One region of the Marinomonas sp. TI.3.20 genome, then DNA from elsewhere that is predicted to be linked to it. Evidence: predicted binding sites of a transcription regulator. Region 1 holds the regulator's gene; each other region holds the start of a gene.
What was found. The regulator FNR, encoded in region 1, switches genes on or off when oxygen is low (the NO sensors DNR and NnrR bind a similar motif). The targets are predictions, from matches to a motif close to TTGATNTANATCAA.

Region 1 (3,271 bases):
CAGTGGGATAGAGATTATCCAGGTAGGACGGATATTATGTTTACTGCTATGCAGAATGTCGTTCCTTCGCATCTTGCTGATAACGAATTATTTAATTTTAAAGATTTAAAGCAATCTGAAGATGCTTTTAACAAGTTAAACATTGTATCAATATAGGATTAGTGCAAATGAATCTAACAAATAAAGCCTTACTGCTTACCGCAGGTATTTTGAGTTCATCCATGGTTTTTGCTTCTACTGCGGGTGTAAGTTTGACTAATGATTTAGTGAAAGCGGACGTTGCTATTGATGCCGGCCCTTTTTCTATTAGTGGTGGTGGTACTCATGATGCTGATAATGAAACTTCTTCAGCTTATGTTGGTATCAATATTCAAGATTCAGACACGAGTGGCCCTTTGCAAATTGGGTTGGGTGTTCGCATCTATGCTCTTGATAACAATATGCAAGGGAAAAATGATGAGATTGCCGTTGCTACGGCATTGGGTGGCTGGTACCGCTACACATTCCCTATGGCAAACCGTTTAAGTTTTTACGCTTCTGGTTACTATGCGCCAACGGTGTTGTCTGTATCACGATTGGATCACATGTACACATATGATGTCCGTGGCGAATACATGACCACACAAAATACCCGAGCTTATATTGGTTACGGCAGTACTGTGTCGGTTTATACAAATGGCGAGCGTCGCGAAACAAGTGATGGCCTAAGTATCGGTGCTTCTGTTGCTTTCTAAGTGAGTAGTTTGATATAAAAAAGGTGGCCATCTTGGCCACCTTTTTTATTAACTAAATTTTATCTTGTATAAGGGCTAATTAGCCTTTATTCACCGGAAAAAGCGCATAAGCTAAAAATAGATAGATCGTTATCCTGTAGTTTCTGGCTGCCACCAAGGTCGGGTAAATCAATAATAGCGGCAACTTCTTTAATATTCGCACCTTGACTGGTCAGTAACGCAACCGCTGCAAGCAATGTTCCACCGGTAGCAATTAAGTCATCAAACAATAACACTTGATCACCTGCTTTTACCGAATTTTCTTGAATCTCAAGCTCAGCAGAGCCGTACTCCAAATCATAGGATTGTGAAATGGTCTTGCCAGGCAATTTGCCTTTCTTACGGATCAAGATCAATGGTTTTTGTAATTCATAAGCCAAGACAGCCGCGATTAAAAAGCCACGCGCATCAATGCAGGCAATATGAGTAATATCGCTGCCAATATAACGGTGCACGTAGGCATCAACTACCATCCGCATACCTTTAGGATCACTAAAAATTGGGGTGATGTCGCGAAAGCTGATACCGGCTTTAGGCCAGTCTTCAACGGTACGAATTAATGACTTGACGTAAAAATCATCGTAAAGCATAGGATAAAAGAGCCTTTTTCTATTTGTTCAAATCGGCGAGTCTAGCACAATCATCCGCTATCCCCACTAACTTTTGTATTTCCGCAAGATCAGTAATGGTTATCTCTTTACCATCCACTTCAATCAGCTTGTTCTTTTGAAAGCGGGTTATCACACGGCTAACGGTTTCAACGGCAAGGCCCAAATAATTGCCAACTTCTCCACGGGACATTGCTAAACGAAAAGAAATAGCAGAATAACCGCGTTTTTTGAAACGACTAGAAAGGTTCAAAAGGAATGAAGCGACTTTTTCATCTGCATTCTTTTTACCTAGTAAAACCATCATTTGTTGGTCTTCACTGATTTTTCGGCTCATTATTCTAAAAAGCTGATGCCTTAAAGAGGGGATTTGTGCGGTTAAGTTTTCTAGGTGGCTAAATGGAATTTCACAGACTGTGGTTGTTTCTAACGCTTTGGCGGTAATAGGGTAAGTATCGTTATCAATGCCACTCAAACCAACCAGCTCACTCGGACAATAAAAGCCTGTGATTTGCTCTTCACCTGAAGAGGTAATATTGAATGTTTTGAGCGTTCCTGTTCGAACGGCAAAGACAGAGTCAAAGGTTTGACCTTGATGAAAGAGAATTTCCCCTTTCTTTAATGGACGCTTCCTTTCAATAATTTGATCCAATCTGTTTATATCTTCATCAGCTAATGCGATGGGTAAACACAATGCACTTAAGCTGCAATTCTGGCATTGAGATGTTAGCTTACTGGTGAACCTTGATTGGGCGTGTACGATTGACATAAAGATCTCCCTGACTTCGATTTATTAGATTACCCTAGAGTACTTTACTGCGCTGCCTAGATACTTATCAAATACCATGCAAACACAGCGAATTAGCAAGCGTCCACGCTCTGTTACTCTAATGATAGTATGTTCTTCAATCTGTTCAATTTCAACAATACCATCTTCTTCTAACGCTCTTAATTGCTGTATTTCATCATGAAAATAGTTGTTGAAGTGGATAGCGTGTTTTTGTTCAATGGTTCTACTATCGAGTTCAAATTGGCTAATTAATGCCATAATGGTGTGATGACGAATTAGATCATCTTCATTGCTAATATACCCTTTCATAATGGCCAATTGACCATTTTCGATGCTGTTTTGATAAAGCGATAAATCCGTATGATTTTGGATGTATACACCTTTCAGATGACTAATCGCGGACACGCCAAAGGCGATGAGATCGGTTTCAGCGTGGGTAGTATACCCTTGGAAATTTCTTTGCAATTCACCTTTTTCTTGCGCTATTTTTAAGCTATCAGTAGGTTTTGCAAAATGATCCATTCCAATATATTCATAGCCAGCTTGGGTTAATAATTCTATAGACAGTTTCAATAAATTCAATTTACCTTCTGGTGAAGGGAGATCACTGTCTAATATTCGACGCTGAGCTCTGAAGCGTTCAGGTAAATGTGCGTAGTTGAAAACTGAAATACGATCAGGGTTCAGTTCGATGACTTTTTCTAGCGTACTCTTAAAACCGTAAATAGTTTGTTTAGGAAGTCCATATATAAGGTCAAAGTTAACGGATAAGACCCCTAGGTCTCGAGCGTCATTGAGTAAATCTCGAACCATTTCTACAGGTTGTACTCGGTGTATTGCTTTTTGTACTTCATTGTCGAAGTCTTGCACTCCAATACTGATGCGATTAATGCCATTTTCGACTAGTAGTTTCATTTTGGAATGGCTGATTTCTCTTGGGTCTATTTCAATGCTGTAATCTTGGCTGCCATCTTGAACTAAGTTGAAATGATGGTTTATGGCAGAAAATAAGTGTTTCAACTGTTCGTCGGACAAAAAGGTAGGAGTGCCTCCACCAAAGTGAAGTTGAGTCACTGGACGATTTTTATCAAGCATTAGGC
Region 2 (3,271 bases), on a different contig from region 1:
GTCAAAGAATCGTGTCATTTCTTCTTGAGTTAACACTCCACGACCACGGGTCATAGAAAGTGTTGTTTCATGCAATACCTGTAATTTTTCCGTTGGCATTGCTTCTTGATTGCGCAGCGCTTCTGTTATTGCAGGGTCAACTTTCATCATATTCGCAATGGCTGTGTGTGCAGGAACACAATAATGACATTCGTGTTCTACATTAATTGTTTGCCAAACAACAGTCAGTTCTTCTGCATTAAACGATGATTCAGAAAAAAGTTTATGAAGGACTTGATAGCCTTCAAGCAGGCCAGGTGCTTCTGCCATAACCGCATGTAAATTGGGTAGGAATCCATTTGCTTTTATAGAGCCTTCAACTAGGGATTTGCTGGCTTCAGGGGCAGTGTCTAGGGTGTGAATAGTAAATTCGCTCATTTTGTATCCTATTTAATGTTGTATGAATTAGTAACTTGTTTTGTCGTGTCGTTTTTCTATAAAACGAATAATAAGTGGTTTTGAACGTTCGTTCAAGTTAAAATTGAACAATCGTTCAAAGATCTAAATGTTGGAAGTCAAAAAATGAGAAAAAATGCCAAGTTTGACCGTGATCAGGTTGTTGATAAAGCCACGAATTTGTATTGGGAAAAAGGCTTTCATGCGACATCAATGCGTAACTTACAAGATGTGATTGATATGCGACCGGGTAGTATTTACGCAACATTTGGCAGTAAAGAAGGTTTATTCAAAGAAGCTTTAATGCGATATACACAACAGGGCGTGACAGCTTTGCACTTATGTCGTAATGAAACTCAATCGCCGCTTGAAGCGCTTAAACGGTTTGTGAAAGAAATTGTTATTGATACGCAAACGGATGCCCCTAATGGCATGTGTATGTTGGCAAAAACGGTGGCGGAATTAACGGATAGCAATAGAGACTTATTAGAAGAAGCAAAGCGTTCGCTCAAAATATTAGAAACAGAATTTGAAAAACTGATTATAGAGGCTCAAGAGCACGGTGAAGTGGCGAAAGATAAAGTCGCAGGGCAGCTCGCTCGTCATCTTCAAATACAAATCTCGGGCTTACGAATTTATGCAAAAACCTATGGAGATGAGGCGCCACTCGATCAGTTGGTTGAAGATATTTTTACCCATTATCCATTTTAGCGATATTTTTTTGCTTCGAATATCAACCGTATATCAACTAGAGCAGACTTTTTAGAACTTATGAAACAACTATTTGACAATTTACCCTAGTGGTTTGATCTAAATCTATAAAATCGTTACCAGAGTAACTCTGTCGCTTTCTCTCTCTTTATCTTGATCTAACGCAATGTTTCAGTCTGCAACCTCACTCATAATTCATGCTTATAGTTAGCTCCAGGGGCTGGAGCGGCGGCGGACGTAAAACAACAAGAGCATTTAAGTGCCTGTGAACGTCTTTTCTGAATCAAGTGAATGGGTTGAAGTCATTATGATCAATGAAACGGTAGTGGACTTATCGAGGTTCCAGTTTGCTCTAACTGCTCTGTACCACTTTTTGTTTATTCCTTTAACACTCGGGTTGTCTTTTATACTTGCAATTATGGAGTCGGTTTACGTTATTACCGGCAAGCAAGTTTATAAAGACATGGTGAAATTTTGGGGTAAGTTATTTGGTATTAACTTTGCCTTGGGTGTATCGACAGGTCTTACCATGGAATTCCAGTTTGGTACGAACTGGGCGTATTTCTCGCATTATGTGGGCGATATCTTTGGTGCGCCATTGGCGATCGAAGGTTTAATGGCCTTCTTCTTAGAATCTACCTTAGTCGGTTTGTTCTTCTTCGGTTGGGAGCGTCTGAGTAAAGTCAAGCATTTGGCGGTTACTTGGTTGGTAGCTTTCGCGTCTAACATGTCGGCGTTATGGATTTTGATTGCCAACGGATGGATGCAAAACCCAGTAGGTTCTCAGTTCAACTACGAAACCATGCGTATGGAGTTGGTGGACTTTAGTGCTTTGTTATTTAACCCAGTGGCTCAGGTGAAATTCGTTCATACTGTGTCAGCGGGTTACTGTACTGGCGCTATGTTCGTATTGGCTATCTCAAGTTACTACCTACTTAAAGGTCGTGATTTGCCATTTGCTCGTCGTTCTTTTGCGATTGCTTCTGCTTTCGGATTAGCCGCGACAATGAGTGTTATTGTGCTAGGCGACGCTTCTGGTTATGAAATAGGGGATGTTCAAAAAGTTAAATTGGCTGCCATCGAGGCAGAATGGGACACACAAAAAGCGCCTGCTGATTTTACTTTGATCGGTTTCCCGAATCAGAAAATAGAAAAAACGGAATACGCGATTAAAATCCCAGGTGCTCTTGGCTTGATTGCAACCCGCTCCTTAGATGAAAAAGTAGAAGGCATCAAGGATCTTAAAGCGCAAAATCGTCAACGTATTATTAACGGTATCTACGCAAACCAGCTACTCAAAAAGTTACGTGATGGTTCAACTGATCCTCAAGTGAAAGCCAACTTTGAAAAAGTGAAGGGTGATTTGGGCTACGGCTTATTAGTTAAAGCCTTCACTAATGACATGGACCACGTGACGGCGAAACAACTTGATCAAGCGGTGAATTACAGTATTCCTAATGTGGCTCCGATCTTTTGGTCATTCCGTGTAATGGTCGGTATGGGCTGCTTAATGTTACTTATCTTTGCCGTTGCTTTTTACCAAAACGCGCGCCGTCGCATTGGTCAAAATCGCTGGTTCCTAAAGGTTATCCTGTTTAGTTTGCCAGTACCTTGGATTGCCTGTGAAGCAGGTTGGATTGTGGCTGAATACGGTCGTCAACCCTGGGCGATTGGTGAAATATTGCCCGTTAACTTGGCTGTATCTGGGCTAACCGCAACAGATCTTTGGATCACTATTATTGGTATTATACTTCTGTATACCGCTTTCTTAATCGCAGAAATGTACCTGATGATTCGCTTCTCCAAACAAGGTCCTTCTAGTTTGCACACCGGTCGTTATGCGCTTGAAAACGAAACGGATCAGATAAAATCTCAGGAGATTTAAAATGGATTATGATGTATTAAAATTAGTTTGGTGGGCTTTAATCGGTGTTCTACTAATAGGCTTTGCTATCACTGATGGTTTTGATATGGGTGTCGGTAGTTTGGTCAATATTATCACTCGTGATGATAGTGAACGCCGTGTCATGATCAACTCCATGGCGCCTCATTGGGATGGTAACCAAGTATGGTTTATCACCGCAGGCGGTGCTTTATTCGCGGCTTGGCCTATCGTCTATGCGAC
Region 3 (3,271 bases), on a different contig from region 1:
CAACACCCAGGTGACTGGAGCAGCCCACTGCATGATAAAGTAAAAGACGTATTAGACCCGTACATTCGTGCCAATTACAAAGATCGTTACGGCGCAGCGGTTGGCTACCTAACCGGCATTCCTAAATTGTCGTAAGGTAAACAAAGCATAAAAAGGGTGACCTCGTGGTCACCCTTTTTATTGAATCTATTGTTAGCCAGTTACTGTCCGTCATTAACCACTGACTGTATTGATATTACCAATACCCTAAGACTTTCCACCAAAGTCCACCAACGATTCCCCAAACGGCTAAATTCACGACACTCATAATAAAGCCCATGATCCACCAATCTTCCATGGAAACATAGCCTGACCCAAAGATGATGGGCGATGTGCCGGTGGCATAATGAGTCAAAGACATCATTAAAGAAGATGCTCCCGCAAGTAATAAACCAAGATATAAAGGCGGTGCGCCTAGAGCCAACCCAGCGGCATAAAAAGCGGCAAACATGGCGGTGATATGAGCGGTCGTACTGGCAAAAAAGTAATGCACATAAAAATACACCGCGACTAAGATGACGACAGACACTCCCCAACTCAGATTGAATTGCTCAATATTGCTTTGCACCACGGTCGAGAACCAATGCACCAAGCCAAGCTTGTTTAAAAAAGTAGCCATCATCACCAAAGCGGAAAACCACACTACTGTGTCCCAAGCGGATTTTTCTTTCAGTACATCCTCCCAACTCAAGACGCCGCTAATCAACAGCACAGACAAGCCTAAAAAAGCCACCGCCGTCGTGTTTACCGCAAACTCAGGACCCAATAACATGGCCGGCACGCCAGCCCACAACAAAAGCAGCAGCGCAAATACCGCTACCATAACTTTTTCGCCGTAACTCATGACCCCCATCTCTGCCAACTTGGATTTTGCGTAACGACTGGCGTCTGGCGTACTTTTGATTTCAGGTGGATAAATGGCGTAAATCACTAAAGGCACCAAGGCTATACACACCAACCCTGGCAACAAAGCAGCCAACGCCCAAGTTCCCCAAGAAATACTAATACTGGCTCCGGTCGCATCGGCAATCAGTTTTACAATAAGAGGATTTGGCGCGGTCGCGGTAATAAACATAGCCGATGTAATCGGGTTTATATGGTAATTCACCAAGGCAAGATAATGGCCTATTTTACGAGAGGTGCCGTCTTCTGGAGAAGAGCCAAAACTACTGGCAATGGATTTCATAATCGGGTGAATTATACCGCCACCACGTGCGGTATTGCTTGGCGTCACTGGCGCAATCACCAATTCAGACAATGCCAGCGCATAACCAATGCCGATGGTTTTTTTACCAAATAAAGAAATAAAATAATAACCAATTCGGTTGCCCAAGCCTGTTTTAGCCAACCCACGCGAAATAACAATCGCAATACCGATCAACCAAATAAGAGAATTGGAAAAGCCACTTAGCGCATCTTTAATAGCGCCTGAGGGGCTGTCATTCGTCACCCCCGTTATCGCAACCAGCGTGATGGCTAAAATCGCCAACGCACCAATCGGCATGACCTTCCCGATAATGGCAACCACAGTAGCAACAAACAACGCCAATAAATGCCACGCATTGACTGACACACCTTCAGGGACTGGCACGACAAACCAAATTAACAACGCCAAGCCAACAGAGACAATACCGGGAACAATTTTGACACCACCCGCCTTCATACATACTCCTACACCAAGATGACCGTCAAAAACGACGAATACCGTCGTTGAATGTTAGCGATTTTTCACCATCATGGCGCTGACATGCATCACTCAAACGAGCATCGCTCAAACGAAGGGCAGAAAACACAAAGCAAAAAAAAGAGCGGGTAATTATCTGGTAATAATTATCCGCTCCTTTGATCAATTTTCGTTAGTCAGACGCTTTATGGAAACACCGCGTCTAATTTTTCATTCATTAACGCCTGCCATTCTTTGTCCAATGGCGCTTCAAACAACATGCGTTCGCCATTAAGCATGATGTCCAAGCGCGTTGCGTGCAGGCACAATCGTTTAAAGCCAAGGGCTTTAGTTTCTTTCAATGATTCAACCGGCGAATATTTATCATCACCGACGATCGGATACCCAGCGTGCAAAGCATGCACTCGAATTTGGTGAGTACGCCCTGTTACTGGTTCACACTCGACCAAGCTGTAGCCTTCAAATTGACGAACCAATTTAAAGCGCGTTAAACTTTCTTTGCCGTCAGTATGAACTTTCACAACACGCTCACCGGATTTCAGCTCGTTTTTCAGCAACGGAGCATTCACCTGAAGTTTGCGTTTTGGCCAGCTGCCATACACCAACGCAAGATAGGTTTTTTGCACGCCTTCTTTTTCACGAAGCGCCGTATGCAGTTCTTTCAGTACGCTGCGTTTTTTGGCAATCATGATCAAACCAGACGTATCACGATCTAATCGATGAACAAGCTCAGTGAACTTTTCTTGTGGCCGCATTTGACGAATCACTTCGATAAGACCAAAACTCAAGCCACTACCACCATGTACCGCCAGCCCTGAAGGCTTATTCACCACGATCAGGCCCTTATCTTCATAGATGATACGAGACTCTATGCTGTCCTTTAGCTTATCTGACAGGGTAGGTTTATCCGGTATTGGCGCCAGGACAATAGGCGCAATCCGTACAATATCATCGTGCTGCAATCGATAATCCGGTTTGGTGCGTTTTTTATTAACGCGAATTTCCCCCTTGCGCAAAAGGTTATAAAGCTTACCTTTAGGTACTCCTTTTAGCAGAGTAACAAGGAAGTTATCGATTCGTTGACCAGAATTATTCTCGTCAATCGTCACATAGCGTACCGCTGGTCGCTCTGTGGAATTTTGATCTGAGTCCGACATAACCAAAGATTGCTTTCCTTTATAATTGAAGCACTTAGTTTTTACTGTTATATTCACATTCACAGAGGGTAAGAGGCAACAGAACACCTCGAAGATAAGACACTGAGAATTGAATGAATACTGCCGAAGCGACACTTCGGCCCTCTATCTTACCTCTGTAACAGTTAATCTTAAATAATAAACCGCATGATTCGGATAAATCTGTGTCAGTGGGAAGGAAATCTCATTAATTGCTCGGCCGCGCGTTCGCGTTGTTTCGTAAAAAAGCAAAAAAACGAGACCAGTATAGGGACTTTTTGTTATTGATTTGGCGGCGACCGCATAAAATCGTTTTTATTTTTATAAACGCATCGCGCACTCCATTTGCCTAAACACTACGAATCGTTGTCAC

Region 2: a site for FNR is predicted at 1,300-1,313, ahead of V6259_RS09005 (cytochrome ubiquinol oxidase subunit I). Genes of this name have one in related genera too.
Region 3: a site for FNR is predicted at 1,782-1,795, ahead of V6259_RS05875 (anion permease). Genes of this name have one in related genera too.

The regions. Positions count from the first base shown of each region.
Region 1 covers NZ_JBAKAS010000006.1:168,283-171,553, forward strand. The annotation lists gene ttcA (tRNA 2-thiocytidine(32) synthetase TtcA) at 1-156, shown strand, start outside; gene V6259_RS08640 (YfaZ family outer membrane protein) at 168-734, shown strand; gene V6259_RS08645 (adenine phosphoribosyltransferase) at 821-1,363, opposite strand; gene fnr (fumarate/nitrate reduction transcriptional regulator Fnr) at 1,383-2,150, opposite strand; gene hemN (oxygen-independent coproporphyrinogen III oxidase) at 2,175-3,271, opposite strand, start outside.
Region 2 covers NZ_JBAKAS010000007.1:37,825-41,095, reverse strand. The annotation lists gene V6259_RS09015 (carboxymuconolactone decarboxylase family protein) at 1-417, opposite strand, end outside; gene V6259_RS09010 (TetR/AcrR family transcriptional regulator) at 562-1,146, shown strand; gene V6259_RS09005 (cytochrome ubiquinol oxidase subunit I) at 1,454-3,031, shown strand; gene cydB (cytochrome d ubiquinol oxidase subunit II) at 3,033-3,271, shown strand, end outside.
Region 3 covers NZ_JBAKAS010000004.1:18,991-22,261, forward strand. The annotation lists gene V6259_RS05870 (PhoX family protein) at 1-135, shown strand, start outside; gene V6259_RS05875 (anion permease) at 236-1,702, opposite strand; gene rluC (23S rRNA pseudouridine(955/2504/2580) synthase RluC) at 1,909-2,880, opposite strand.